DNA from 2 places in the Paenibacillus sp. GCM10027628 genome. Region 2 is predicted to be linked to the other one. Evidence: predicted binding sites of a transcription regulator. Region 2 holds the regulator's gene; the other holds the start of a gene.
What was found. The regulator NrdR, encoded in region 2, represses ribonucleotide reductase genes. The targets are predictions, from matches to a motif close to AACACNATATATNGTGTT.

Region 1 (15,657 bases), on a different contig from region 2:
TCATCTTGCTCGTTCATCACTTCGTCGTGCTGCTCGAGCGCTTTGGCCACTGCGTCTGCGATCGACTCAACGCGATTGTTGCCGAAGCCAATGGCGCCGGAACCGCCAATGCCTTTGAGATGCTTCACGAGCAGTTTCACTTTATCTCCGTGATCACCATAACGCAGGAACAAGGAGCAGACGCGGCCTAGCGCTTCGGACATCGCGAAGACATCGGAACCTGCTTTACCCACATTCAAGAAGATCTCGCTTGGAGAGCCATTCATGTCGTTAATGGTAATGTACGCCATTCCAAAAGGCGTATTCACTTTATACGTAGCGCCGCGGAGAATTTGCGGACGGCGTTTGTACTGCTTGTCGAGTACCTGCTCCGTTTTTGCATCCACATTAACAGCCAGCTTGCCCGATAATGCAGAGATACTGTCCTCTTCCTCGTTCGCAACCTGAGCCGAAGTAGCGGCGACCGTTGCCGGTGCACTCTCTTCTTTCTTCGCTTCTTTCTTATCATCGCCTGCGCTTGTGCTCAATACCTGCACATCACGACTGCCGTCACGATAAATGGTTACGCCTTTACAACCAAGGTCAAATGCCAACTCATATAGTCGTTTTGTTTCTTCAACGGTAAAATCGGAAGGACAGTTAGCTGTCTTGGAAATCGAGCTGTCCACCCACGTTTGGATCGCAGCTTGCGCACGGATATGATCTTCCGCAGTCAAAGACATGGCCGTTACGAAGTAATCCGGCAGGTCTTGATCCGGGTGCTGATCTTTCCACTCTTGTGCGATCGGTACGTATTGCTTATCGAAACCGAGCCGGCTTTGACGATAATATTCGAATGCAAAATAAGGCTCAATACCGGTGGAAGTTCCTACCATTGTACCCGTGCTCCCCGTTGGCGCTTGGGTAATGACTGTTACATTACGCATACCGTTCTTCTGAATCGCTGCGCCAACCTCCGGATATACTTTCGTCATATTTTTCATAAAACCGCTTTGCAAAAATTTATCTGCAATAAATTCTTTGAACGAGCCCTTCTCGGCTGCAATTTCAGCGGACGCCAGATAAGCTTCTTTGGCCATAAAACCGTAGATTTTATCCAGGAACTCCAGCGATTCCGGGCTTCCGTAACGAATTTTCAGCTTGATCATTAACTCCGCCAACCCCATGGAACCAAGTCCTACTCGGCGCTCAGCTTGCTGATTGAGACGGTTTTCTTCAAAATGGTACGGTGTCTTATCAATAACGTTATCGAGAAAACGTGTGGAATAACGAACGACTTTGGCCAAATCCGCCCAATCTACATCGTGCTTCTCCGCATCATAGAACTTAGAAAGGTTAATGGCCGACAAGTTACATACGCCCCAAGCAGGGAGCCCTTGTTCGCCGCATGGATTGGTACAAATAATTGGATTAAAGTACCAGCTGTTAGACATTTGATTGTAGTATTCCATGAAAACAACACCAGGCTCTGCGGATTTCCATGCAGATTCAATAATCGTATGCCAAACATCGCGCGCGCGGACGGTTCGGTATGGCTTAACGGTTTTGCCAAGCTTTTTCCAGGCGTCAAGGTTTCCATCCCATTTGTCGTTATAGTCTGGATCTGTCGTATCCGGGAATACAAGCTCCCAATCCAGATCTTCTTTAACGGCCTTCATGAAGCCGTTGCTGACGCATACAGACAGGTTCGCATTCGTAATTTGCCCCATAGTAGATTTCACCGTAATGAAATCCAAGAGATCCGGATGCCAGTCATTGATCATCAGCATAAGCGCGCCTCGACGGCTGCCGCCTTGTTCAATCAAACCTGTCGTATAGCTGAACAACCCGCCCCATGATACGGCACCGCTTGAAGATCCGTTAACACCCTTCACAACGGAACGGCGAGGACGAAGCGAAGACAAGTTAATGCCAACGCCACCGCCACGAGACATAATCTCTGTCATTTCGCTTAGTGTGCTCATAATGCCGCCACGACTATCATGCGGAGAAGGAATGACGTAACAGTTAAACAAGGTTAACTCGTCGCTCGCATCAGCTCCTGCAGCGATACGTCCGCCTGGAACGAGCTTCCAATCATCGAGAATATACCGAAACTTTTCGGTCCATTCTTTTCTTTTCTCTGGTGTGGCTTCAACGGAAGCCATAGCTCCGGCGAGGCGGTCCCACATTTCTTCAGGTGTTTTCTCTATGTTCAACGTAAGTTTTTCAACTGAGGATTCAACAGTTTCACCACTGCGTGTTCGAACCTTAACGATGTCGCCTTGACGGCTAATAATTTCGCCTACTTCTTTAGCTGGGAACTTGGGATCATCCTTCGTCAGGACAAGAACGGTATCGCCAACTTTCGCATGGCTCGTATCCGCATTTTTCAGTGCATACCGATCCAAAAAAATCTTTTCGCTGAGTCCTTCTAATCGCTTCTTTTCCTGCATCATTTCCAACAACAACACCCTCCCAATAGGCTTCAAATTCAGCTGCATCTATACAAGTGTCTGTACATGAAGATTATGTAAAATCACAATATATGGTGTGCGAGTTTCATTATACATCACCATATGTTGTGCATCGAATGGATGACAGACCAATTTGACCGAATAAGACAAGCTTATTTCTAGATATCTATGATTTTCTTCGAATTGCTCTCTTTCTCAAGAGGATCATTATGATTTATTTCGACAACGATCGACAATATTTGGAGTATATTTCGAGTCACAAGACATCTGGATTCGCACGTTTTGACGATCCTCAATTCCTCTGATACCCTATATATAGTATAACACAAAACAGATATTTTTAGAACGTTTGTTCGTTATTTTTGATGATTTGTTTTCGGAGGTGTTCGTTATGTATTTTTATAAAGATGAATTTATTGACAAAAAGGACCTGTATCTCTCGCCGGACGATCGAGGCTATTATTTCGGAGACGGCATCTATGAAGTGTTTCGCGTATACAATGGCCGAATTTATGAACAAGAAGCCCATATGCAACGCCTGCAAAAAAGCGCAAGCGAAGTTCGCATCGACTTGCCTTTTACCACTCAGGAAATAGGAAATATTTTAACAAAGCTGGTTCAGGATAACGGAACAGTTGAAGGTACGATTTACATGCAAATCACGAGAGGCGAGGCGCCGCGCGCCCATCCATTTCCTGCCGGGGCAAAGCCTGTCATGCTGGCTTACTGCACGGAAGTGAAAAGGCCGCTCGCTACGATCCAAGGCGGCATCCAAGCGATCACATTCGAGGATATTCGCTGGCTCAGATGCGATCTCAAGACGCTTAACCTGCTGCCTAATGTGATGGCCAAGCAGGCTGCTCTCGATCATGGCGTGCAAGAGGTCGTTTTGCACCGAGGCGGGACGGTAACCGAATGCAGTGCCTCCAATTTCATGATGATCAAAGATCATGTGTTATACACGCATCCGGCCAACAACTTGATCCTGCATGGGATCACACGCGCGGTCGTCCTCCGTTTAGCTAGATCCTTACAAATCGAAGTAAAAGAAGAGCCTTTCACTCTCCAACAGTTGCAACAAGCAGATGAAGCCTTCATAACAGGCACGACAGTCGAAGTCACACCGGTCATTGGAGTTGATGGAACCCCTGTCGGATCAGGCGAACCGGGTCCAATTACACGCAAGCTGCAAATTGAATTTGAACATACTTTCGCAGTATGAGATAAGGACCTGGCCGACGGCCAGGTCCTTGTCTATAGCCGTACGTTTGGGAACGAACTTGTCTTTGCCAATCCCCCATCTTCTCGTCTGGAAAGATGAATAATATCGTTAGAGATACGATTCCAACATCTCCCCATGTCTATTACGATATTAAACATCTTTCCAGCTACGTTCAGCGTACAAAGCTGCTTATTTTCTAGTCTGTAAGCATTCAAAACATCGTTAGAGACACGACTTCATTTCCTTTCCCCCACTGTAACGATGAAAAACACCTCTGCAGCAGTGCACTTGCTGTTTGTTGTTGTACCCTTTGTAGCTTTCATGGTGACTAGAACCTAGGGGATTTTTAGCAATGCTGCTTCATGTACAACATCTCAGCAATCCTGTCTATTTGTCTCTTTACTCTTAACCTAACATATACGTAATGACGGAGCTACTTCCATGACCTCAAAATATTACACGTGATAAAAAAAAGTTGGTCAGAATCGCTTCTGATCAACCTTTTTTTATCGTTCTCACCCGTATGAGCTACCCTACCTGCGTAAATTCCACACATCCGTACCATACTTCTCCTGAACGAGCCGTTCCGTAAGTTCAACTTCATAAGGCGAAAGCTCCGCCTCCACGAACTCCACGCCAAGCCCGTTAGCGATTTCGCGCCTAAACGCTTCCTCCACCTGCTTTAAAGAAACCTCTTCCTTCCCCTGAGCACGCAGCAATTCGTTAATGGCTACCGCTTTTTTCAGGAAGCTCGACTTCATCCGTTCCGCCACCTTCTCATTGGAGAATCGAAGCATACGAAACAACTGATCCGTGTCCATATCGAGCAAAATCGAACCGTGCTGCAGTACGACGTCTTTCTGGCGCACCTGCGCGCTGCCGGCCACTTTGCGCCCTTCGACTACAAGCTCGTACCACGAAGGAGAATCGAAACAAGCGGCCGAGCCTGCGGAGGCGTACTTTTCTTTCTCCTCATCGCTCGCGAGCTGCACCATCTCAGCGCCAAGCCCAAGCGCGCGAAAACCTTGCAGCAGCCCTTCGCTCAGCACACGATAGGCTTCCGTTACATTACGAGGAATGCCCGGGTAATTTTCGGCTACGATAATGCTATACGTCAGCTCTTTGTCGTGCAGCACAGCTCTGCCTCCCGTCGGACGTCTAACGAATCCGATACCCTCACTAGCCACCGCTTCCTGGTCTACTTCCTGCGCCTTTTGAAAATAACCTATCGACAACGTCGCCGGATTCCATCCATAGAAGCGCACGGTTGGCGGAACCAAACCTTCACTATGCGCTGTAAGTATCGCTTCATCGATTGCCATATTTTCAGCAGGAGAACGGTCTCCTGTATGTATAAATCTCCATGTCTCCATCGTCCGCAGCACCCTTTCCTCATCCTAACTAAAGCCAAGCTATATCATAACATAAAATAGCGGTTACTGACGAAGTCGGCACGCGCCGTAAATCAAATGACAGCATGGGAAGCGCCGATGCATGGAAAAGTTATGAAAGCCTCCATAATGGATATACTAACACGTATTCAGACGCTCAGCTCATGCTTACCAGGTCAGTTTTGCTCCGCAAAACTCAGTTAATGCTTACGAAGTCAGTTTTGCTCCGCAAAACTCAGTTAATGCTTACGATGCCAGCTTTCCTTACGGAAAGCTCTAAGGAGGCTCATCATGCGACACCATGAACAGCAAGAAAACATTCGCCCCATTCATCATCACCTTCATATGCATTTTGACCGGGAATGGTTTACCGAGCTGGATCATCGCGTGCGCGGAGGCGGTCCTTGGGATGACTGGACGCTATACCAGCTTGCTTACGAATCCGAAGAGTCAGGGCTTATCGCGAGCTTTGACGAAATGCAGTGTCTCGTCCATCTCGGGCAGCTTGAGCCGATGCCTCACCAGCTTGAAACGGCCAAACGCGTGCTGAATGAGCTGCGCGGTCGCGCCATTTTAGCCGATGAGGTTGGACTCGGGAAAACCATCGAAGCCGGGCTCATTTTAAAAGAATACATGGTCCGCGGCCTCGTCCGCAAAACGCTCATTCTTGTTCCCGCTTCCCTCGTGCTCCAATGGGTAAGAGAGCTTAACACGAAGTTCGGCATTCCCGCAGTCGCTCAGAAAAAAGCATATATGTGGGAGCAAAGCGACGTCATCGTTGCGTCGATGGACACAGCAAAGCGGGACCCGCATCGTGATATCGTGATGGGTTTGGAATACGATATGTTGATCGTCGATGAGGCGCATAAGCTGAAGAACAAGAAAACGACCAACTACACGTTCGTCAACGAGTTGCGCAAAAAATATTGCCTGCTGCTCACGGCAACGCCGATCCAGAACGATTTGAAAGAGCTTTATAATCTCATCACCTTGCTGAAACCGGGTCAATTAGGCATCCAAAGCAGCTTCAAAACGAACTATGTAGTCGGTAAACGGACGCCTAAAAACGAAGTCATGCTCCAGCAGGAGCTCTCCAAAGTGATGATACGCAATCGGCGCGGAGACGGCGGCGTTCATTACACCAAACGTATCGTCAAAAATATCCCGCTTACGCTCTCCCCGGATGAGCAAGCCCTATACGACGGCGTGACGAATTTCGTACGCACACGTTACCAGGAAACGCCTGGCGATCTGACGAGCATGCTGTCTTTGATCACGCTTCAGCGCGAAGTATGCAGTTCAAGGGATGCAGTATTCATTACACTTGTGAATTTGTTCAAAAAGACCGCAGAGGACTCCCCCATGCGCGCCAAGATTTGGGAGCTTGTTGAACTCATCCGCGGTATTAAAGCAAATACCAAAGCGGAGAAAACGATGCAGCTTGTGCAGGAAATTAATGAAAAAGTCATTATTTTCACTGAATATCGCGCTTCTCAGGAGTATTTGCTGAATTACTTGAAGGAACGCAAAATCAGCGCAGTACCTTATCGCGGCGGCATGAATCGGGGAAAAAAAGACTGGATGATGGATTTATTCCGTAATCGCGCACAGGTGCTCGTTGCTACAGAAGCCGGAGGCGAAGGCATTAACCTGCAATTTTGCCACAATATGATCAATTTCGATTTGCCGTGGAATCCGATGCGCGTGGAACAACGAATTGGGCGGGTTCATAGACTCGGGCAAACGCATGATGTGAATATTTATAACCTGTCCACGACCAATACGATTGAGGAACATATTTTGTCGCTGCTGCACGAAAAAATCAATATGTTCGAAATGGTCATTGGAGAGCTAGATACGATTCTGGAGCGGATCGAGAAAAAAGGCTCACTCGAGTCTTCCTTATTCCGCATGGTGATGGAATCCGGCTCGCATGAGGACATTCGCAGGAAGCTTGACGAAATTGGCCATGTCTTCTCGGAAATTCAAGCGGAAGTTGCCCATGAACCACCTCAAGGCGCAGCCTTCCGATCCATGCTCGATGCCGTAGGCGGCGGGCAAAGTGTCGAGGTAAGGCCATGAATAAACGAAACATCCATACCTTTGTCATGCGCTTCCTTGAGGCTTTTAACTGTACAATTCTTGAGAAAACACCCGCATATGTGACCGCCAGACTCTCCCCCGAAGCGGATAAGGAGATGACCGGCAGGCCCTACTATTGGAGCTTCGTTGAACGTACGGGCGCGGCTCCGGAGACGATGACCTACAAGTTTATTTTCGATCCTGAGCAAATGAAAGCGGAAGCAAAGCCAAAGGCTTCGGCAACAGCCGTCAAACCTTCAACGCCAACTGGCAGTTCAGGAATAGGCACAAATGCTGTAGCTGTAATGGGCCAACCGCCTCAACCACAACTTCAACCTCAAGCCCAGGACAGCAGCTCGGATAGTATTCTTGGGCGTTATTTCGGTTTTGTTCCGACAACGGTCACGGCTCGTGTCCCGCAAGATGAAGTCACGTTCGGCAGTCGCCGGCTGGAACAAATCTTTGGCATCGTCCGCACACGGGGCAGGTTCGTTCATTTGTTCGAAGAACCGTTCCCAATGTGCGTATCCATGCACCATACGCTCGTATATGACACCTGGTTCTGTGTCAACTACAAGGTTGAGCTAGCCTGCGACCGCAAGCGCAGCGAGATTCACTCGCTTGCCATTCAACTGAATAATGGCGAGATTCGAGAGCATTTTCATAAACATCTGTTGACCAAAAGTTTATCTCCCAAGCTGCCGGCAAACAGCCATATCCTGCCGGACATGATCTCGCTGCCCAAAGCCGTCAACGCCCTTGAAATGACATTAGAGCGCAAAATCAGCGCTTATAACCACAGCTGGGCGGATGAAGCCAATGAGCAGCACCGAAGTGAAATTAATCGTGTCGAAGCCTATTATAACGGGCTTCTGCTTAGTGTCGAACCTGACAAAAGGGATGAAGTCGAAGCCCAGTGCCGCAATAGGCTGCAGGAGATAGACTGGCAGTATAAGCCACGAATCGTGGTTTCTGTCATCAATTGCGGACTGTTCCACCTGAACTCGGGCAGACCGACCAGAAACTGACGCGAGTCGCTAAAACTTCGCAAATATGCCGTTACAGGTTCTAACATTCTTTTTAATGCATAAGAATTACAATTGGAACATACAAATGAGAGGTTATACGATAGGTAGGTGAATGAAGATGTTGAAAAAATGGACGACTTGGTCCGCAGCGTGCCTGATCAGTATCAGCGCAATTCTGAGTATCCCGAATCATACATCTGCCGTTGATGACGCAGATCGGACAAGCCTCATGCAGGTGCCATCCGTCGCCAATGCCGCTGTCGCTGCCGTTACCAAGCCTTCGGTAAATTCGCGAAGCGAGTTGCCCCTGGCAGATACAATCAATAAGTGGAAGCTTACTTTATCCCGTGAACAAGGCTTTGGAAATTGGCAGCAGGCTTCTTGGAGCAGTTATCCGCTAGGACCGGGAACGCACGGCTGGGTCATTATTCTGGGCGAGGCGGGACATGAGGTCGGTTATATGATTGTACATGCTGCGGAAGACGGCTCATTCCGATTGACTGAATACGGAACCGGCGATAGTCCTTTATTCAGCTTCACAACGCTGTATCGCGCCTTGGTACAGCAGGAACTTATCCCTGCTACTATTTCTTTAACCGATTTTATTAAAGATGATGCAATCACCAAAGAACGTTTATATATGGATTCGCTAACGGCCATCTGGAAAATTTCGATGGGAGGCCAGACCTACTATCTGGATGCAAAATCAGGCGAACTGCTGCCGCTCGATCACGATCCGGCGCCCAAGCTCGCTGACACACAGGCAAGCGGAACTAAATTACAAGGCAGCGTGAACGGCCTTACATTGCCTGCTTTTGATCCTTACGAACGTCTTCCTTGGGTTCAGGGCAAGCCGCTGCACATATCAAGTCTGAACGAACTTCAAGTGGCCTTGAAGCAAAAAAGCAAACTGACTTATGTGGCCAGACTGTATGACAACCAAGTTACACTGCCGCTTGCTGTTATCGGGTATAAGCAATGGGATCACGGTGAACCTTATCTTGCTGTCGATCATGTTGGACCGCGTTACATCCTTCTCAAGGAAGCGCTTGAGCAAGGTCAAGTCTATCCATGAATAAAAGCCTTAGACCACGATTAAACCAGGTCTAAGGCTTTGCTTTTACTTCCACTCAAAACCGATGGCCCGCAAAAATGCATTCGCCAAAACGGTATGACCCACGTTGTTAGGATGTACGCGATCCCACGCGATGTACGCCGGATAATACGTTTTGAGCACAGGCTCAAAAGCAGATTGCGTATCCACGAACAACGATCCTGTTTCCTCAGCGACGCGTTGCACGACCTGACCGTATTGATCCATTTTATGACGCATGGCATCTTGTGGATTCGGCTCAATGTAGAAAGGCGTCATCAACACAATGCCTTTGACATTGGGCTTTGTTTTTTTGACAAGCTCTCGAAGTGTACGCTCATACGTTTCGATATCGACGTGTATCTCCGGGTTATTGGGGTGGTCAAAATGTCTCCAGACGTCATTGATCCCAATCATGACAGACAACCAGTCGGGGTTCAGATCCAATACATCCGTCTGCCATCTTTCTTTTAAATCCAGGACCGTATTTCCGCTGGTACCCACGTTAACCGTGCGGATTTGCAGTTCCGGGTAAGATGCGTTCAGATGCCCATCCACCAAGGATACATACCCTTTTCCTAGCGCTCCGAATAGTCCTTCACCGATCGGCCTTGCGCGTTCACAATCGGTAACGGAATCTCCAATCATGACCAACTTATCGTTTTTTTGCAGCTTCATTTGTCGTCTTCCCCTCCCATTTACATGACTAAACATGTATTCGATGAACACGACAAAAAACCTCCTGTGATAGATGACAATTTCCATGCTTTTCCTGGTCATCCACTAGGAGGTTCAGTTCATTTTTTCATTTTTACTTGTTCAATGAGCATTCGAGTCGCTAGAGGCAGCATGCCAAACCAACGCGTTTGCCAGCTTTCCCTCTGTTCCTTCATATTCGCTTTAGTCTGTTTACGAACATCTTTAGGCGTTTCGATATAGGTGATGACTTGCTGGGTTATGTACTTGACCAGTTCATCGCTTTTCGCCATACTTCCACCTGCCTTCCCTCCCTATTTTATCCTTATCGGATCATGCCTAAACGGAATAGACAGGCAGAAGTAGTTGATTTATGCGACTTTGCCGCCGCTTTCGGTCACAATTTTATCAGCAAACGATTTAATCGTTCCGCAACCGAGCAACATTGGCTTATTGATGCATTGCAATAATAAAGTTTGACCGTTTGTATCCCATGCATACTGAAAACCGACACTCATCCCGGCCACCGTAATCGTGAATTTCCCCGAAGCTGCGTTAGGAATCGTGAACCCTTGTCTTCTACCTGCATTTTGCAAGCTTTTGAAAACAGTTGACGTTATTCCTCTGTACGTCCAAGTGCTGCATGCCGCCACTGAGACATCTCCTCTCTACTTGGATAAGATCATTAAATTGTATGTACGGAATGAGGAAATCGTGCTTGTTTCGGATTTCGAAAATCCATGCGGTGATCACTGCAGGCCGCAAGAATAGAAGCCACCAGGCTTCTATTCTTTTTTTCCCCGCATATACTAGAGCAAATAGATAGAAAGAGGTGCTGACCTAGAATGTGGAAACAGATGCTCAAAACCGAGCTCCTCGAGATCCGGATGGATGAGAGCAATCGACTGTTTGAGGTTCAAATAAGTGGGAGCAAGAAGCATGCAATGCCAGCAGTACGGCTCGGCCAAGCTGATCTCATGGAGCTTATTCAAACATTACTGGAGATTAATCGAGTCTTTCGAGGAGACGTGCCTTACTATGCTACATGTGAAACGACGAATCAATCGGCACATAGTTTCGTAGATGAACAAGAACGAACGAAAGTACCGGACAATGCAAAAAAAAGCACCACCACATCGATGCACGCATCGAGTGAAGGGGCTTCTTTTCTCGGTTCGAATCCGTCCGCCTAGTCTCTGTTAATACCTGCAATAGACGCCAGGAAACGAAGGATGTAAAGGAACAAATTGATGAAATCGAGATAGATGTTCAAAGCTGCCAGCGGCACTTCTTCGGAAGCGACACCGTCGCGGTACTGAGCTACATCATAGAGAACCCATCCGCTGAAAATCAGAATACCGATCATGGACCAGACCAGATTCATGACAGAACCGAAGTGAACGAACAACGAAATTAAGCTCATAAGAACAAGCCCAATCGTAGCAGCAAACAAAAATCCGCCAAGAAAGCTAAAATCGCGTTTGGAGCGATGCGCGTAAAAGGCAAGTCCGCCGAAAATAGCCGCCGTCGCAAAGAAGGCTCCTGATACGACGTTTGCCCCAAGCAAGCCACCATAGTTCATAATAACCGGGTACAAGGTCACTCCAGAAATCGCTGTAAATGCATACAAGAATCCGTACCCAATGTTTTTGCCCCGAATCCGGATTACAACGGCTGCCACTAACATGACCACTTCAGCTACAACGAAGAGCATGATCATCGATGGCGGAACGACAATAGCACCGATCAATGTTCCCAGAAAGGAAACCAAAAGCGAAATCGCAAACGTTTGAAGCACATGGGCAAAGCTGCCTGAATGTGAAACCGTAACCGTTCTTTCCATGGAAAATTCATCCCCTTTTGAAAATAGTACAATCTATATTATGTATTATAACCAACTTTCATGTAAGCTGCCAGATGATACGCTTTTTCAGCGTGAACGCATTGTTAAAGGACCTGCAAGCTTAAGTCGAAAAGTTCACTGCACCCTTTCAGGACACAGTGAGCTTTTTTGTAATGATTATGCGCTAGCAGCGTTTTCTGATGAAAATCCGTGAGTGACCCATCTTCGGCCAATTGGCGTTCGGTAGAATCCGCGTTCAACAATTGCGAACAACGAATTTGTCATCCAGTAAAGTCCAATCGCTACAGGAGCTGACCACATGACGGCTGACATGATCATGACCATAATCAGAGGCAATGTCATCCGACTTACCCATGAACCCGTTACCGCGATTTCACTAGTGAGCGGCACAATCATGCTGATGAATGTAACTACCGCATACAAGAGCGGCACCAAGTGGAACGGATCACCCGCTCCAAGTGAGGACATCCAAGGAACAAGATGACTCGTCATCGCGGCTCCATGCGTCGAGAAAACGCGGTACAGACTAAGAAACAGGGGGGCCTGTATGAGAGAAACCGCGATTAAAGACAGCGGTTTGACGCCGAACTGTTGGTAAGCCTTGCTCGTTTCTTGCAGAAGCCTCGCTTGGTCTTGAGCGAATTTCTGTTTTAGCTCCGCCAGCACCGGCTGCATGCTAGATTGTCTGAGTTGTTGCCTGGCAGTCCGCAAATTAAAAGGGAATAATAACACTCTGACCAGGAGAGTCAGCAATATGATCGCGAAGCCCCAATCTGAAGTCATATGATAAAGTCCAGATAAGCCGGCGAACAAAGTTGTAATGATGGGATGAAGTATCGTATCCATTATTTCCAATTCCTCCTCGTATGCATGAATGAAGCTTAATCTTATTCATGATCGAGTGAGGAAGCCGCTTCTTCGTCCTTCTTTCGTTGTAAAGCTTTGAGTGCGGGTATTTTCCTTCGGACCCGGAGCAAACGATGGCTTGCAGCAGCTTGGCTGATCTTTGCAGCCGGGAATTGAACAACTGATTTATAGACATCCGTATATCGGAGCGGCACTGGGAGAAAGGCCCCATAATATCCAACAATCAGACTGCTGATTCCAAGAAGTAGAACGATCATCGACAAATCAAACGTACCTTCCATCCAGTTACCACCTCCTACATTGTAAGATCATTTAAACCTAATGAGTAAGAATTCGAAACACAAACATACATAATCGAATCAAGCCTCTAAAGAAGAACTCAACCAGGATTTCCCCAACGAAATCCAGAAACCAATTCAGAACAAGGCCTCGTTTTCGCTGCTGTTTCGTAGGCTCGGTTTGTTCTTTGAATACTGCTATGGTGTCCACCAGCCTTATCTTTTGTCAAGCATACTCCTTGTTACGATGATCCAAGCGAATGGTTTCATAAAGTATGGCATCTGCCCAGTTCAAATCAGTAACGATGGAAAAGAGGCTGTCGATTTATTGGGGATAGTTTTGACGTGAACGGAAACATGCAGAGAATGTATATGATTTTTCGTATTCATTTACAGAACCAGGGCCCAAATCGCGTTTTGTGTATGAAAAATCGAATAGAATCGACTGATTCGATGTGTACGCCGCTCATTTTGTATGATTTTTCGCATACATTTTGTGGTCTCCCGCAGATTTCCGAAGGTATGAACAGTTAATCGACAGCCTCGAAAACATTGTTAACGCATCGATCAGCGTCCCATAGGGTTGAACTCGCTTAGAAAGGTGAGCCATATGTCCTCCCCTGAAGCATTTTTCGGAAACCGAAAATTTATACTTTCTTATGCGAAAAAAAAGACCATGACGTCTACGAAAGTAGAACATCATGGTCTTCTTTTAGATGCGGTCGAGAGGACTCGAACCTCCACGGGGGGTTAGCCCACACGGACCTGAACCGTGCGCGTCTGCCAATTCCGCCACGACCGCAAGCAGCTTAATGAACAAGTTCATTTTAGCGGCGACAAAAATTAATATATCACGGATACCGTTGCAAGTCAATGAAGTTTTGCGAGCTTCCGTATAGATATCGTTCCATATCCACACGCTATATCCAACAAGGAGGGATACACCCATGAATCAAAAAGAAATTGATGCATTAGAGCCGAAATATACCGGCAATCAGCGGGATTTAACGGAAGGTGAGGCCGAAGCTATCGTGCATGATCCCAATTACCAAAATGAATCAGATAATGATTTAGGGCTAGATAGCAGCCTCGCAACCGGCTTGGCATATGGCCTCTTCCGAAGAACCTGAGCCTATCGCCCATGGTTATATCTCGAGAGCTTTACTGTCTTGAATTGTCAGTAAGGCTTTTCTCCATATTTTCGCCCTGAATCCAGATAGCCTCATACACGGTCCTTCCAATCAAATAACCGAGTTGCGTAGCTGTTCCGGCATAATGATATTGACGTCCGCGATCTGTTGCTGCAATAAGTACGGCATCGGTCGTGGTGCCCGTAGCGGACAAACCATCCATTCGAACATCCAAATCTTGAAGCGCAGCGACCTTCGCTTCCGTTGCCGTGATCACTGCATTGACCATGGCGGCATCGGTCAGACAACCGTTAATGACTACGATACTGTTAATCGTTCCCGGATATAGAGACGAGGCGGGCAGTCTAACGCCAGCTCTTGCTTTATTTCCCAGCCCAACAGTGACCCAGGCTGTGACTTGAAGCCGTTCTTCACAACGGTCATTAGTGCTATCATCACCGTCCGACTTCCAGCTTAGCGAGCTGCTTCCAACGTCTCGGACCCTCGCGGCTGTCAGCATGCCGGCCGTTACATAAGGATCCAGTCCTTCTTGAATGATGAACTTGCTCATTTCAGTTATAGGATCATTTTCATTATAGGACTTGTCTACTTGCCGGTTCAACAAACCTGTGTGAAAGCCGAAACCACCGCCCCAAGGCGATGAATTTAAAGTTCTAAGGGGCGACTTGCTTTGAATGAGTACATATTCCCCTTGTCCCGAAACAACGTGTTTCATCGTAATACCTTGAATTTGTACATCACTCAAGCCATTCACTCCTTATCGTGATCGACTTCCACGATTCTCATTCTTCATCATCCGAATCAGGCTCTACTGGTTCTTGAGGAAGCATATACTCAGGCGGTCTTTCGTCGCCGTAGGGCTGGTAAACGTAACCTCGAGAGAGCTTAACAACTCTACGGTTTTTTTTGCGAATCAGTACACTTTCATCATCCCAGGCGACAACGAAACCTCTTACGTCGTTAGTTGGATTCACGTCACGAATCACCCGCAGCAGTGTGTTTTCTATTCGATATGTATCTAATTGATCCTCTGTGATCATGGGTCTTCTGCCTCCTACAAATGGAAATATTCAAGTTTGGAAAAAATCTGATATCCTTCTAGCATACACAAATTTACTAAGAGTTCAAATCTACATATTAAGCCGCATTTGAGGTTACCTTATAAAGCAAAGTCCGAAACACGGGGAGGCTCGTTGTGTGGAGAAGAAAAAATATTACATTACGGTAGGAACAGGAGAAGTGCTGGAAAATAAAGAAGATCTGAATTACGAGTTTGAAATTTTGGCTAGCGAAGAAGAGGTCGATCAACTACAGGAATTATTCGAGGAAACGGATAACTCTTCTCAAAGCAGCTATGAAAGCTCATTTCTTCCCTGGAATGTTTATTATAATAATGAATCCAATCAGGAATATGATTATTATTTGACCGAGGTTTATCGCATGCTGCATCAATTAGGCACAGAGGAAACGAAACGGCACATCGAAAGCATGCACATCTTGGAAAATGGAATCTAATAAAAAGTCCCCCA
Region 2 (15,657 bases):
CCGCCTGACAAAGCCACAATCCGTACAACATGCGGATCCTCCATTAATTCACTGTAGAAATTTTCTTCCGTCGGTATGGAAAGTTTAAGCATGATCTTTACGTCTTTGCTCAGGTTGGATAATTGAGCGAAAATTTCGTCCTTTAGCAGTTTTTCCGATGTTGCCTTATCCGCGCTGTAGATGTCAACTTCCGGTTCAATAATCGGAACCAGTCCCATCTCTACGATTTGGTTACCGATCGCAAACTGTTGCTCAACGACTTTTTTAATTCCGGCAGGATTGGCTTCCTTAATCAGCGAGCGCATTTTCGTCCCGAAGATGTTTCGCTCAGCCGCCCGCTTCAGAAGGTCGTTTAAGCCGGGGATCGGCTTCATTAGCTGAACCCCGCCTTCAAGATCGGCGAGTCCTTGATCGACTTTCAGAAAAGGCACGATGCCTTTCTTCTCCCAGAGATAATCGGCGGTAAATTGCCCGTCAATGAATCGATCCATTGTGTTCTCAAATAAGATCGCCCCCAAAATGTACCGAGAATCAAAGGCGGAACTTTTTATAATACGCGTTCTCATCTCGTGAACCAATTCATACATCTCTTCTTCATTGGAATATCTGTTTTCTTTAATGCCGTATTGCAGCAGAGCTTTAGGCGTACTTCCGCCACTTTGGTCTAACGCTGCTATAAAGCCCTTTCCCGTATGGATTCGATCCAATTGCTTTGTATTCATGAATGTTTCTCCTTCCCTCTCGTGGAATGATTGGACTCTCGAATCCTTTTATTATAGCACTTTTAAACCGTAATAAATCCATTAGCCCCAAATTTTGCAAACATTTTGCGTACCCTATTGAGTAAACATTATTCGTCTAATTGTTGCATTTTTGTGTATTTTCAGACAGAAACCAACAAAGAATCCTGTTAAGCTTGATTTATCATATAAAAGGTGGGGTTATTATGGTCCAAGTGATATGGGTACTTATTGTGATCCTTTTCTTGTTGGGCGCTTCCATTCATGACGGCCATAATGATCCACACGACAGTTAAGCTTATAACAAAACGAAGAAACCGCGCTATCTCCGTCTACAGTGATTGACGAGCATCCTCCTTATACTTTTGAATAAATCAACTAAAAATGTTCCAACATAAGCTTGTAATTCTTGTAAAGGAGTGACCGAGCTGGAACAACCCGAAAAGCATGAGCCAACAATCGCACCAGGTATGAATATGCATGATCCACTTGAAGAGAAAGCGACCGAAGAGGAAATTGAGAAAGGTGACTCTACTACAGTAACTCGCCTTTACTTGGATCGAACATCCGAGGATTAGGAATGTAATCTCGTTTCCTTCTCCGAAATGTATCTTGTAAGAAGAGGGAAAACCTCTTCTTTTTTTCATTTATTCCTCTGGTGCGACGATCGAAACGGCTTGTTGGACACTAAGCCCAATTCAGTAAAGGCAAGCATCCATCTCCTTTTTAGATGCATAGGTTGTTGTATCATTTCGTTGGAGGCGATTATTCAATGAGTTATTCCCCACAAACACATTATTATCATCCACACCATCCTCATCCTCACCACATGCACCCGCATTATCACCATATGCACCCGTATCATCCCCATTATCATATGCATATGCATCATCCGCATCACCATCATCCGATAGCCATTTATCCGGTTCCATATCCGCACCCGCATCACTATCCAACTACGTATCAAGGAAGGTAAGGTGGACAGTTACAAACAGGTCTCTGACATGGTGAATATCAAGGATAACAACCACCTATGCTGCACTGCTCTACCTAACCCCCGCTCATAAACAGGACTCAAATTGTTCAATTGTGCTGAATAATCCTCCTCGATTGGCAAATACTATAGGTCGTTATAATTTCAAAATCTGGAGGAGCTGTACAATGAAACACATCGTTAGAGATCATGTGGCAAGTGAAGCGGGTATATCAGAATTTCAAGCTGAGAAGGCCGTTGAGGCTGTAGTAGATTATTTCAAAACCAGACTTTCAGTTGATGTTAACAACGAAATACAAGGTGTCTTAAATGGCGTAGATCGCCATGAAAATGACTAACTCCCGTTAAAGGGAGTTTTTCTTTTTTTCATAGCTTGGCCAGGGATTTGCTCATAAACTTACCGGAACTGCATATAATGTATGGCTTGAATCCCCCATTGTGAGGTGTTGCCAGGTGTTCCGAATTTACGTCATTGACAGTGACGAAAGAACGATTGAGCTATCTTTCAAAGATTCGAAGGAATTATATAGATTTGCAGACGTTTTTATTGATCATGGCTACAAAGTACTCATCGAAAAAGATAATCAACATGAAGCTTTCCAGATGGAGAGGCATACCACGGAGGATTCGCTAATAAACGAATGAATTTTATCCGTTTTGTAAATAAATGAAAAAATCCCTGTCTTGTTGTTGCATTACTGCAGCAAAACAGGGATTTTTTGCAGACAATTATGAACTTTTCAGACTAGCGGTTGCCGAATCGTCTCCCTTGCCGCGGCTCATCAACCATAAGGTGAACCAGATAAGGAGAAATCCGAGCAGTTGTCCAAGTGTCAAAGGCTGGTGGAATACAATCCAATTAATCAGCACACCGACTGCAGGGAAAGCAAGTTCAGCCAACGTAGCAAAAAAAGCTTTCGTCGATGATAAACCTTTATAATAGAGCAGCATGCTCAGCAACCCTGGAAAAAACGCCTGAAACAGCAGATTCACGGCCAACAACGCAAGCCCGCCGGATGTGCCTTTCAGTTGCCAAGCGTCACCACTGGCCAAAAGAACAATGGTCAATAGGGGGATCGCCAGCAAAAATCGCAGCGAAGTGACGACTGGGAAATCCAATTTCTTCTGGAGCAGAAATTTCCCCATGACCGTAGATCCTCCCCACAAGCTTGCTGCGAGAATCGAGAACAAACAGCTCAGTGTCCCCAAATTCTTGAAACCAAGGGCAGGTGATGCAAAACCGAATGTCAACAAATACGTACCTAACAGAGCTGCAAGGATATAGAGAAAAAACTTGGAAGGCAAAGCCTCTTTAAGCATCAATCTAGCTAAAATAATTGCGAATAAGGGCTGCAGCTTTTGAAGCAATAGGATTGCATTCGCACTGCCATGGGCAAAAGCGGAAGTAAATAAGATGGTTGCAATGGCAGAGCCGCCCCACGAGATGAAGAGCAGAGCCCCGATGACGGCTAACGTTAGCTTGCCGGTTAAGGTTCGGCGGTGTTTAATCAATACAGGCAGAGCATAACAAGCTAGTAACAGATGCTCAATGAAGACGATCTGAGCGGATGTGAAGCTTTTAAGCAACAGGATTCGGAATAACGGATCCAGTCCCCATAACGTAGCTCCAAGCGCAATATACCAGATTCCGTTCATTCCCGCGATTCGCGATGATTTCATTGCCAAACTCTTGCTTTTAAAATTTACTGCATTATCCAATTCAAAAACCTCCAATGTGTTTTGCTTTTGCAAAACAAGTTTTGAATTGAACCTTCTGAAAGAAACAATGCCCCCGCTAGACATTCAACGGGGGCATTGACAAACAGACCTGTTAAAAATGTTATTTTTAACAAGCTGCTCTTCACCTTCTCCCATCCGGACTATAACCGTCGGCCTTGGAGTTTCACCAAGTCAGTCCCAGCCTTGTGAGCCGGGAGTCGCGGGCTTGAGATACACGTAAGTATCTTCACCGCCGGTAGGGAATTACACCCTGCCCCGAAGATTCAATTATGAAATTGTGTTGTAAACACTTACTTTATACAAGTAACGTTAAAATAGATATTAGCACCATAAATTGAAAAATGCAAGGATTTTTCATAGAGGCTCTTGAGCATGCTATGGAAAGATGGTTATCATCGTAACACACATGTGGGGATGTTGTCGCTAACGATATTTTTCATCTTTACAGATGAGTTGATGGAGGATTGACGGGTTTTCGCACCGTGCATGGCCTTGTGCCTTGTATATGTAGAACAAAACTAAAAAGCCGTCTTTCTCGTTGCCATGACGAGCAAGACGGCTTTTATTGCGACGATTTATTTGTCTCGGATCGGACCTGAATCATCTTTACCTAAGATTTGCGTTAATTCTTTCAAGAACATGTTAATATCCTTGAATTGCCGGTAAACCGAAGCAAAGCGAATGTAAGCCACTTCATCAACCGGGTACAATTGCTCCATGACGAGCTCGCCGATGGCCAAGCTGTCTACTTCCGCATGAGCGGTGTTGCGAAGCTGCATTTCCACTTCTGAGACAATGACCTCCAGCCGCTCCATCGATACGGGTCGTTTTTCGCAAGCACGAATCAAACCTCGCAGTACTTTCTCTCGACTAAATTCTTCCCGACTGCCGTCCTTCTTAATCACGATGAGCGGTGTTTCTTCCACCATCTCGAATGTCGTGAACCGGCGCGCGCATTTCTCGCACTCTCGGCGGCGGCGAATCGACTTGTTTTCGTTTGCAGATCGGGAATCGAGCACTTTCGTACCGTTATAGTCACAGAACGGACATCTCATTCGCTCTCTTCTCTCCTTTCTTTCCTGGCGTATTACCAGATGTTACTTGTTATGATCCATACAGAAACGCACATAATACAGTTACCAACGACAAGGAGGTGAACAGACATGGGCGCAGGACAATCCCGCAGCAACAATGTTTTAGTTGTTCCTCAAGCTAATGCAGCGTTGGACCAGTTGAAATACGAGGTAGCACAAGAACTGGGTATCGCTATCCCTCAGGATGGATACATGGGTAATATGGCTACTCGTGATGCTGGTGCAATCGGTGGTAACATTACTCGTCGCCTGGTGCAAATTGCAGAGCAATCCCTGGCTGGTCAATTCAAGTAATCTTGAATCCTAACCTCTGATTTCTGCAAACAAGAAGTATTGGACTTTACGCTCCGTTAAGGAGCTAGTCCAATGCTTCTTTGTTTTGGGCTCGAGCTTGATCATTCCACTGCTCCCCATACAGCTTCGTATACTTTTCATAATAATATAACACTCGCTGTACATAATGCCGCGTCTCGCCAAACGGAATTTGGCTGATATTGGCTTCTGTACCGTCCCAAATTTCATTTTGCTTCCATTTATTCACATTACCCTGGCCGGCATTATAAGCGGCGATCGCATAAATCAAATTCCCGCTATAATGTTTGGTTAGCCAATTCAAATACCAGGCACCAAGGTTGATGTTGACTTCCGCATTACGCAAATCTTCCTGTGATTGAGGCCCTAAATTGCCGGATTCCACGATCCACGCAGCCGTTTCCGGCATAAGCTGCATGAGGCCGATAGCCCCTTTATGCGATTCCAAATGAACCTTATAATTCGTTTCAACCCTAATAATGGCTGCAATCAAAAATGGGTCTATATGATGTTTCGCCGCGCTTTGGCGGATTTCCTTCTCGAAGTAAATGGGATACAGTTTTCTTCCGATAAATGTACTATTCATGAACAGGATCAGGACAAAACAGATCAGCAGAAGAGCGAAAACCCGCTTCTTGCGAAAAAATGTCATGAAAGCCCCTTCCTTATCCAAAACTGGTCGATCAATAGGCTTGTCTCTTCCCTAGTTCCACTATTATCAATCACAATATCGGCCAGCTCGCGCTTTTCTTCGATCGACATTTGGGCGGCTAGCCTTTCCTGTGCAGACACCTCTGTTAGACCGTCACGCTGAATAAGTCTTGCGAGCTGCACGTCTCTAGGTACATATACAACCATTACTTCTTGAAACATCGCAACGAGGCCGGATTCGTACAGCAGCGGCACATCGACAACAACCAATTTCTCCGGGTGTTCACGCTCCGCCGTTTCCATCTGTGCTCGCATCAACGCACGGATCGGCGGATGAAGCAAATTTTCCAATTGTTTGCGCGCTGACGCATCTGCAAAGACGATCTCGCCAAGTTTTTTGCGGTTCAAAGATCCATCCGGATGTAGAACCGCTTGTCCAAAATGCCCAGCAACCCTTTCCAGAACAGGGCTGCCGGGCTCAACAACATCGCGGGCTAATTGGTCCGCATCAACTAATATGGCGCCGCGGCTGACCAGCATAGCACTTACCGTACTTTTGCCGCAAGCGATACCTCCAGTTAACCCGATATTCATAAGGGGAGCTCCTTCGTGTTTTCCGCCAGGAAAACGATCATCGTCAGCTTACGTTAGAACATTTTCATAATACCCATCAAAATCAAGACACATCCCGGAAGAACCGACAGCTTCTTCATCCAATTCATCTCCGCATAGCGGAAACCGATGCGGAGTCCGATGGCGATGAACGTACCGCTGGATAAAGCAATAACCGATGCCGTCAATAAAGGAACGAATCCAATCAGAGCAGCTCCTATGCCGGCACCAAATGCATCTAATGAAAGCGCCAAGCCAAGTAGCGTAGCTTCAGAGGCCGAAATGTTGCCCGAGCGGTCCACGTCCGCAATGGAGGGCGTCCGCAAAATTTGGATGACAAGACCGAATCGTTTTAATTCGATATTCAAAATCTCTTTCGTCCTCTGGAGCGTATCCAGCGAATGTACCTGGAGTTCGCCCGTCTGTTTGGAATCGTCCATGTCCTGGGCTTCATGAGCCTTTTGCTGCCTCATCTGCACCAATGCCCAAATGCCGATCCCAATAAGAATCAAAGCGCCTATGCGTTTGGCAACCATCGGACTCATGAATGAAGACATCAAGACTCCGATTTGCATGGAGGCAAATATAATAATTCCCGACCAAAGCGAAATAATGCCGATGGAGAGGAACGGAATTCGGATTTTGCGCAGGCCATACATGACACCGACACCGAATCCGTCCAAAGAGACAGCAAACGCGAGAATAAGCAAAGAAACGGCAGGAAGCATAAAACCCCTCCTAAGAGTTATGCACCAGGTTCTACACACAACCTGGGCTTAGTACTCCATATCCTATGAGGAGGGCGGGCTTCGCGTGCCTACTTCTTGGATTTCTTCAGTACTCGCTTGCGTTTGAGCGGTTGGCATACAGGGCAAATATGTGTCCCTCTTCCGCCTACAACCGTCTTGTAGATCTGGCTTCCACATTTTTTGCAGGACTCGGATTGACGTCCATAGATGTTAAATTGATGTTGAAAGAGGCCGATTTCACCTTGACCGTTGACAAATGATTTAATCGAGGAGCCGCCGACTTCGACCGCTCCCCGGAGTGTGCGAACAATGGCTTCATGCAGAGCTTCAAGTTCTTTGCGCGTAAGCGATGAGGCTTCGCGTTCGGGATGAATGCCAGACAAAAAGAGGGACTCGTCTACATAAATATTCCCGATGCCGACGATATATTCTTGATTGAGCAGGAGCGGCTTTATCTTCGTCGAACGTTTCGCAATCCGCTCTTTGAACGCCTCGAACGTGAATGCTTCATCCAGTGGCTCCAAACCCAGCTTGTGCAAGGGAGGCTGCGTCAGTTCATCGCCTTTGGGAAACAAATGCATCGTTCCGAACTGCCGGACATCCTTGTACCGGAGTTCGGTGCCATCGGTGAACCGGAAGAGGACATGCGTATGGCGTTCCACCGGATCATCGCCTTGGTACAATCCGTACCGGCCTTCCATGCGCAAATGCGAGACCATCACATAGTCATCGAGCACAAAACGCAGGAATTTGCCCCTGCGCTCGATCGTTCGAATGGTCTGCCCTTGCAGCAGCACCTCGAAGAGATGAATATCATCCGGCTTCTGAATGATGCGGGGCAGTTTAACCTGCACATACTCAATGGTTTTGCCGGTGACGAGCATATTCAGGGTGCGCTTGACGGTTTCGACTTCAGGTAGTTCGGGCACCGGACATCACCTCTTGTGTTTTATTTGTGGATATTTAATTTCAATGAAAGTTTTAAAAGTCCGCTTTCAGAACCGAGAAGGTTGGACGAAATCCAGAGAACGAGGAACGGAGCGTAGTGGGGTACTACGTGAGTACCGCAGTTCCTGGATTTCGTTCAAGATTCGATGCCGAATAAGCATCCTGTGAAAACATCGTTATGAGATAAACCTATATCGAGGTCAATCAGAGACGAACGACCGCGTTTAGAGGTAGGTTTATTCGCCAATCAGACTATCGTCTGATGTGGACAAAGTGGTCTTATAAAACATCCTTATTATTTAGCGTCGTACCAGGTAAGGCCGTAGTCCACATCGGCACGAAGCGGAACGTCCAGCTTGAGCGCTGCGGCCATGACTTCAGGGACGATACGCTTCATCGTTTCGAGCTCCTCTTCAGGCACTTCGAAGACAAGTTCGTCATGTACTTGCAGCAGCATGCGGCTTTTTAGCTGCCCTTGCTTCAGGCGTTCAGCCATTTGCACCATGGCGAGCTTGATAATGTCCGCAGCCGTGCCTTGAATCGGCGTATTCATTGCTGTCCGCTCTGCGAACGAGCGCAGATTAAAGTTTGAAGCCGTAATTTCAGGCAGGTAACGGCGTCGCTGCAGGAGCGTCGTGACATACCCGTCTCTTCGAGCATCTTGGACGATATCATCCATATATTTGCGAACCCCTTGGAAGACGGCAAAATACTGCTCGATAAAGGCAGCGGCTTCCTTGCGGGTAATGTCCAAGTTCTGTGACAAGCCGTAGTCGCTAATGCCGTAAACGATACCGAAATTGACGGCCTTCGCTTGTCGACGCATGTTCGAGTCGACGTCGCTCTCGGCCACGCCAAAGACGTCCATTGCCGTCTTGGTATGAATGTCCATATTCTGAAGGAAAGCCTCCTTCAGCTTCTCATCCTGCGAGATGTGCGCCAGCACGCGAAGCTCGATCTGCGAGTAATCCGCGGCAAGAATGTACCATCCCGGCTCGGATGGAACGAACACTTTGCGGATCTTGCGGCCCTCCTCCAGACGGATCGGAATATTCTGGAGGTTCGGGTATTGGCTGCTGAGGCGGCCTGTGGCGGCGATCGTTTGACGGTAATAGGTATGCACCTTACCCGTCTCCGGCCGCACCTCTTTAAGCAGCCCTTCCACGTACGTCGACTGAAGCTTCGCCAATTGCCGGTAGTTCAGGATCTGCCCTACGACTTCGTGATAGGGCGCCAGCTTCTCCAGCACCTCGGCGTCCGTCGAGTAGCCGGTCTTGGTCTTCTTCCATGCGGGAAGACCCAGTTTCTCGAACAGAATCTCGCCGAGCTGCTTCGGCGAATTGATGTTGAATTCCAGACCCGCGAGGTCGTAGATGCGCGTCATGATGCTTTCGAGCTGCTTCGCAAGCTCGTCTCCGAACGCCTTGAGGTCGGCGGCGTCCACCTTGATGCCGCGCAGCTCCATCTCGGCGAGCACGCCGGCGAGCGGCAGCTCCAGCTCGTAGAAGAGGCGATGCATCTCGCCCTTCTCGAGCTCATCGCGCAGCACCGGGACGATGCGCGCGATCGAATGCGCTTTGCGGCCCAGGTGCTCGCTAAGCGCAGGCAGTTCCGGCAAGCGAAACTTCGCGCCCTTGCCGAAAACCTCTTCATCGGCCTTGATGCCCGGAAGGCCGTATTTGCTCGAAAGGCCGCTGAGCGTGAGATTCGATTCCGTCGGATCGAGCAGATAAGCAGCCAGCAGTACGTCGAAGTCCACACCGCGGAGGTGGACGCCATGCCAGGCCAGCGCCAGCTCCGCACGGTGCTGGTCGAACAGCTGCTTCTTCTTCGAAGCGTCGCTTAGCCAGTCACGGACTGGCGCACCCGCTTCGCTCATCAGCAGCTCAAACGGCATGTAGAGGCTCTTGCTCTCCGCATCCAAATATACGGCAATGCCGGCTATAACCGAATGATGCGGATTCTCTCCGATGATTTCTACGTGTATCGGCGCAGAATCCCCCATCGCGGAGAGCGACCTTTCTACACTGGAAGCCGTAACAATCTCAACTTCAAGGCTCTCTGTTTCCTCTTCGGCCGCAGCGCCTCCGGAGAAATCCATCTTTTCAAGCAGAGATTTGAACTCAAGCTTACGGAACATACCGGCTAAGGCTTGTCCGTCATAGCCATCGTAGCGGAATGAAGACCATTCGGTTTCCATAGGTACTTCACGGAAAATGGTCGCCAGCTCCTTGCTCATGATCGCATCTTGGGCATGTTCCTCGACTTTTTCCTTCATTTTGCCTTTCAAACTGGCCGAATTTGCGAGTACTTCCTCCACAGTGCCGAATTCATGAAGCATTTTGAGCGCTGTTTTTTCGCCTACACCCGGGATACCCGGGATGTTGTCCGACGTATCGCCCATCAAACCTTTCAGATCGATGATCTGGTTCGGGGTAAGTCCGTATTTTTCCTTAATTTCCTCAGGATTGTACCGCTCTACTTCCGTAATACCCTTACGCGTAATAGCTACGGTTACATGGTCGGAAGCCAGCTGCAGCATATCTTTGTCTCCGGAGACAAGCAGAACTTTCTCGCCTTTCTCGTCAGCGATTTTGGTGAGTGTCCCGATAATATCATCCGCTTCATATCCAGTCAGTTCAAACTGCGGAATTTGGAACGCTTTCAGCAGTTCCTTAATGAGCGGGAATTGTTCCGAAAGTTCTGGCGGCGTCTTCGCTCTCCCGCCTTTGTATTCGGTGTATTCTTTATGCCTGAATGTAATTTTGCCGGCGTCAAATGCGACCAAAAAGTGTGTCGGTTTCTCTTCTTCAATTAATTTGAGCAGCATGGTCGTAAATCCGTAAACCGCATTCGTATGCAATCCACTGGAATTGCTGAGCAGCGGTAAAGCATAAAAGGCTCTGTTGGCGATAGAATTACCATCAATAATAATGAGCTTATCCATAAGTGCGCACCCCGATTTTTCGCATACTCTCTTCATCATAGCATACGAAATAAAAATAAAAAAACGTATGCGCACATAAACATGTAAGGAAGCAAATAATCGGCTAAGCGGTCTTCAGAAGGAGGTTCTCCAAATGAGCCCTTTTTTTTCCCCGACACGCAAAAAAGTCATCTTTTTCGATATGAATAATACGATCCTGGATCGCAGACAGTGCTTTGATTCGGCATTTCTGGAAGTGATGAACGATTATACAGCGCGGTGGGAGCCGGACGATCAGAACTGGTCGTCGCAAGATGCGCTGCAAAGCTACAAGCTGGAATGGAGCCGTCACCGGAAAGCTCCCATTCGCAGTCCGATCTCTCCAGACGAACTGCGCCATGTTTGCTTGCGCAAAGCGCTGCAGCCATTTCCGGTTACCGTTAATCCGGCGTTTACCCGTTCATTTTTCGATCAAGTCGAGGAGCAGGAAGACAACTTCGTCGCTCTTTTCCCAGGCGTTGAAGATACGCTGGAGACCCTTTCGAAAACCTACAAACTTGCGATTATCAGTAACGGCAACAGGAAGCGGCTGCAGAGCAATCTGCAGAAATTGAGGCTCACGTCCTGGATCGACCAGGATCGTTTGTTCAGTTCGGAGAAGGATGGGCCGCGTAAGCCGCATCCGGCGATCTTTGAAGCGGCTATGAAGGCGATGGGCACCACAGCCAACCACAGCGTCATGGTCGGTAATTCGTGGCGCAACGACATTGTAGGAGCAACCTCATGCGGCATGGATGCCATATGGATACATCCGGGGAACATAAAGAAAATATCGGAACGGCGAATCGGCAAACAAAAAGTTGTCATCGTTCGTTCTTTTAAGCAGCTTCCTTACACATTTTAATTTGAGAAACTTATCCAATATTTTGAAAATAATAAATGCTTCCTTGATGAGCCTTCGCTTTCTTTTTCAACAGCGCCGCAGTCTGCGAAATTTGTTCAAGCGAAATGGGCGTTTCGCAGCTGCATACGACAAGCGAGAGCGACAGCGTAACGCCTTCACTTTGTACCGGATTACCGGTCCGGTCTCTGACAAAGTCCCACACTTCCCCCTCATAGAACATCTGCACGCCCTGATCAAAACGGCGAATCATTTCCTGACACAGCAGTTCCGGGGAGGAAGTGGCTGAGATCGCGATAAAATCGTCGCCGCCTACGTGTCCGACAAAATCATGCGGTGTCCCGCAAACGGCAATTGCCTGCTGCATGATATCCGCCGTATACTGAATCAACTGATCCCCTCTTTGAAAACCAAATCGGTCATTGAACCATTTAAAATAGTCCAGATCCGCATAAACCACATGAAATGGTTTATTTTCTAATAACCGCTTGTTTAGTTCCCTATTGATTTGCAGGTTTCCGGGCAGCCCGGTAAGCGGATTAGCGACCCGAGCCGACTCCATCCGCACATTCGTAATGCTTTCGAGTATCGTTCTAATGGAAGCAGAGCCTACCAATTTCCCCTTGCTTGTAATAATGACCAGATCATACAAACGGTGAATCGAACGGGAAGTGGCCATTTGAGATACCTGCTCAACCGCCATAAGCTCATCTACAATAAGAGGCGTATCATCCATAATGCTATCGATCGTCCGATTCCAGAATAAGGAGAACGCATACTGTCCAGTCAACTGTTGGAAAAAGCGGTCCCGCATCATAAGCCCGACCGGACTATCCCCGCTTACGATCACGACACCGACGGATTCCTGATTTTTTTTCAAATAATCGGCCACCTCGGAAATGACCGCTTTCCGGTCAAATACCTTCACAGGGGTTGCCAAATCCCCGATCATCCAGGTCATTCCGCTCCCTTCAACTTTACGGTGCTGCCATATAAGTGAGCGGTGGCTTTCCTCTACCTGGACCGGGCGCTCGGCAGGTCTCCCAAGCAAATAACCTTGCGCATAATGAACGCCAAGGCGTGACAGTTTAATCAACTCGTCCGTATGCTCGATTCCTTCTGCAATCAGTGAGATGTTCATTTTCTGCGCAAAGGTTACGAAAGTTTCCAGAATGTATTCCTTGACTTTATTCGTATGGATGCTTTCAATTAGCGAACGGTCGATTTTGATAAAATCCGGCTGGAGCTCGGCAATCGCTTGAAGGGACGAGTAGCCGGCTCCCGCATCGTCAATCGCAATCCGGTAGCCTTGCTTCCGGTAATGCTCCAGTATTTTTTTGGCCAGGGAAAAATCTTCGATCGAGCTTCGCTCCGTAATTTCGAATACGACATTGCTGGGACGAAGTCCATGCTTATGCAGAATTTCCAGCGTTTTACCGGGAACAAACTGCGGATCATATAACACTTGAGACGAAATATTGATAAAGAGAAGCTGCTGCGGATGTTCAAGAATCGAACCTTGAATCGCTTTCTCACGGGCAAGCTTCTCCAATATGTATAATTCCCCTTGCTGTTCAGCAAACTGGAACATTTCAAGCGGTGAATGAAAGATACTCCCCTTCGGCCCCCTCGTTAACGCTTCATATCCAAAGACATTCCCATCTTGTAAAGAAACAATAGGTTGATAGACCGAATAAATCGACTGCTGCTCAATGATTTCCTGAAACTGAGATATTGAATCTGACTGAACATCCATGGCTTGGCTATCATCCCTTTAAAGGCAGATTAAAAAGCCTGCTTGAGACTTTTTACCCACTCAAATTGTACTATATGCTTCTAGTACCTCTATCTTATCAAATCAAATAACAAGCTTTATTAACTTTATGTAAAATCAATGTAAAGAGTTGGCAAGAAAAAGAGGGAATTCGCTCTTTCTCCCGAAAAGTAAAACGTGGGATTGTCTAGGTGTGTGCTGAGGAATAGCACGGAAAGGAAATGAAATGGAACAACAAGTAAAAATCTTGGCGGTAGATGACCGTTATGAAAACTTGCTGGCTCTGAATAGCATACTTGCATCATCTCAATACGATATTGTTTCCCTGCAATCAGGAGAAGAAGTGCTGAAATACTTGCTAAAAGAATCGCCCGATCCTATTGCTGTGATCCTGATGGATGTGCAAATGCCTGGATTAAATGGATACGATACGGTCGAGCTAATTAAACAGAGGAAGTCTTGCCAGGATATTCCGATCATCTTCCTTACCGCACTTAGCACATCGATCGAGCATGTACTGAAAGGCTATCATGTAGGATCCATCGACTACTTGTTTAAACCCATACATCCGGATTTACTCAAAATGAAGGTGGATGCTTTTGTCAAACTGCATCGGTATCATCAGAAGATTAAATCACAGAGTGAACTTCTGCATATGCGTACGTTAGAACTGGAAGAAACGAATCAGAGATTGGCACAGGCGGATTCCCAGCTAAAGGAACAGAATCTGCTCCTCGAAAACTGGGTGGAAGAGCGAACCTCCGAATTGGTTGACGCCCATGAAAAGCTGATGAAATCTCAGGAGCATTTCAAGAAAATGTTTGTCTCTTCACCATGCCCTATGGCGATTCGCCGGATATCCGATCATACATATATTGAGGTCAATGAAAGTTGGAAACATTACACAGGATATGGGGATGAAATCATTGGTTCATCAGCGAATCTTATAAAGTCTGAGACCGGTGAAGATTTCCCCTTGAATCAAGTCGTACACAATTACAAAGTGAAATACGAAACCAAAACCAAAGAAATTCGCACAGCGCTGTTATCGACAGAAATTATCGATATTGAAGATGAGAAATGCTTATTGCAAGTCGCTATTGATATTACGGAAAATTTGCGGTATGAATCGGAGATGGCACGCCTTGCCCAGTTGAATCTGGTCGGGGAGATGGCCGCGGGCATTGCTCATGAGATACGCAATCCGATGACGACCATTCGCGGCTTTCTTCAATTATTCCGTGACGGTAACCGCAAGATGGAAAAGGAATATATCCATATCATGCTCGAGGAGCTCGACCGCGCCAACCACATCATAACCGAGTACTTATCTTTGGCGAAAAACAAGCGAACGCACCAACAAATGGAACACTTGAACCGTATCATTGAAACGCTTCAGCCCTTGATACAAGCGGAAGCCGTCATGTCAGGCAAACATGTTCATTTCCAGCTGGAAGATTGTCCCGAATTAAGTCTGGACGATAAAGAGATTCGACAATTAATTTTGAATATGTGCATGAATGGACTGGAAGCCATGGAAGCCGGATGCACGCTGACGGTGGAAACATTTCGGGAAGAAAGGCATGTTGTGCTTAAAATTTCCGACGAAGGTTCAGGGATTCATGAAGAGCACCTTGAAAAGCTGGGAAGACCGTTTTTTACGACCAAAGACCATGGCACCGGATTAGGATTAGCCATCTGCTACAGCATCGCGGCAAGGCATCATGCACCAATAGAAGTACAGTCCAGCAATAAAGGAACGACCTTTTTCATTCGTTTTGCCATTCCTACTCCAACCCTTTCGCTAGCTTAAAGCGCTTCCCCAAGTAAAAGCTTGCCGAAAGAATTAATCCGACGCCAACAGCGGTAGTTAGATCTGTCAGTACGGTCAAAATGAAAGTGACCAACAGAACTAACGATTCCGCTGTTTTTGTTTGCATCACATGAACAAACGCTCTACGTTCGCTCATATTCCATGCGACAACCATTAATACAGGCGCCATACTTGCAAGCGGAATAAGCGAAGCGTAAGGAGCAAAAAAGAACAAAACCAACAAAACAACAAGACCGTGCACGACTCCAGAAATCGGAGATACCGCACCATTCTTAATATTCGTTGCCGTTCTGGCAATAGCGCCGGTTGCCGGAATCCCTCCGAACAACGGGGAGATCATATTGGCAATTCCTTGCCCCATCAATTCCCGGTTGCTATGATG

Region 1: a site for NrdR is predicted at 2,518-2,535, ahead of ACFQZT_RS17640 (adenosylcobalamin-dependent ribonucleoside-diphosphate reductase). Genes of this name have one in related genera too.

What each region holds. Positions count from the first base shown of each region.
Region 1 covers NZ_JBHTHA010000023.1:99,463-115,119, reverse strand. Annotated here, with positions in the region: gene ACFQZT_RS17640 (adenosylcobalamin-dependent ribonucleoside-diphosphate reductase) at 1-2,438, opposite strand, end outside; gene dat (D-amino-acid transaminase) at 2,848-3,678, shown strand; gene ACFQZT_RS17630 (lipoate--protein ligase family protein) at 4,212-5,051, opposite strand; gene ACFQZT_RS17625 (DEAD/DEAH box helicase) at 5,361-7,151, shown strand; gene ACFQZT_RS17620 (YqhG family protein) at 7,148-8,179, shown strand; gene ACFQZT_RS17615 (hypothetical protein) at 8,298-9,254, shown strand; gene ACFQZT_RS17610 (SGNH/GDSL hydrolase family protein) at 9,300-9,950, opposite strand; gene ACFQZT_RS17605 (YqzE family protein) at 10,070-10,261, opposite strand; gene ACFQZT_RS17600 (hypothetical protein) at 10,340-10,621, opposite strand; gene ACFQZT_RS17595 (hypothetical protein) at 10,814-11,161, shown strand; gene ACFQZT_RS17590 (Bax inhibitor-1/YccA family protein) at 11,158-11,811, opposite strand; gene ACFQZT_RS17585 (YidC/Oxa1 family membrane protein insertase) at 11,989-12,678, opposite strand; gene ACFQZT_RS17580 (hypothetical protein) at 12,720-12,980, opposite strand; tRNA gene ACFQZT_RS17575 (tRNA-Leu) at 13,695-13,779, opposite strand; gene ACFQZT_RS17570 (hypothetical protein) at 13,925-14,107, shown strand; gene ACFQZT_RS17565 (adenosylcobinamide amidohydrolase) at 14,139-14,873, opposite strand; gene ACFQZT_RS17560 (hypothetical protein) at 14,911-15,168, opposite strand; gene ACFQZT_RS17555 (hypothetical protein) at 15,326-15,643, shown strand.
Region 2 covers NZ_JBHTHA010000052.1:98,627-114,283, forward strand. Annotated here, with positions in the region: gene ACFQZT_RS31820 (fructose bisphosphate aldolase) at 1-722, opposite strand, end outside; gene ACFQZT_RS31825 (hypothetical protein) at 1,439-1,672, opposite strand; gene ACFQZT_RS31830 (hypothetical protein) at 1,902-2,072, shown strand; gene ACFQZT_RS31835 (DMT family transporter) at 2,464-3,414, opposite strand; FMN riboswitch at 3,594-3,741, opposite strand; gene nrdR (transcriptional regulator NrdR) at 4,050-4,529, opposite strand; gene ACFQZT_RS31845 (alpha/beta-type small acid-soluble spore protein) at 4,638-4,862, shown strand; gene ACFQZT_RS31850 (lytic transglycosylase domain-containing protein) at 4,927-5,532, opposite strand; gene coaE (dephospho-CoA kinase) at 5,529-6,125, opposite strand; gene ytaF (sporulation membrane protein YtaF) at 6,179-6,871, opposite strand; gene mutM (DNA-formamidopyrimidine glycosylase) at 6,961-7,821, opposite strand; gene polA (DNA polymerase I) at 8,136-10,787, opposite strand; gene ACFQZT_RS31875 (HAD family hydrolase) at 10,921-11,670, shown strand; gene ACFQZT_RS31880 (GGDEF domain-containing protein) at 11,681-13,423, opposite strand; gene ACFQZT_RS31885 (response regulator) at 13,668-15,254, shown strand; partial or broken gene ACFQZT_RS31890 (SulP family inorganic anion transporter) at 15,247-15,657, opposite strand, start outside.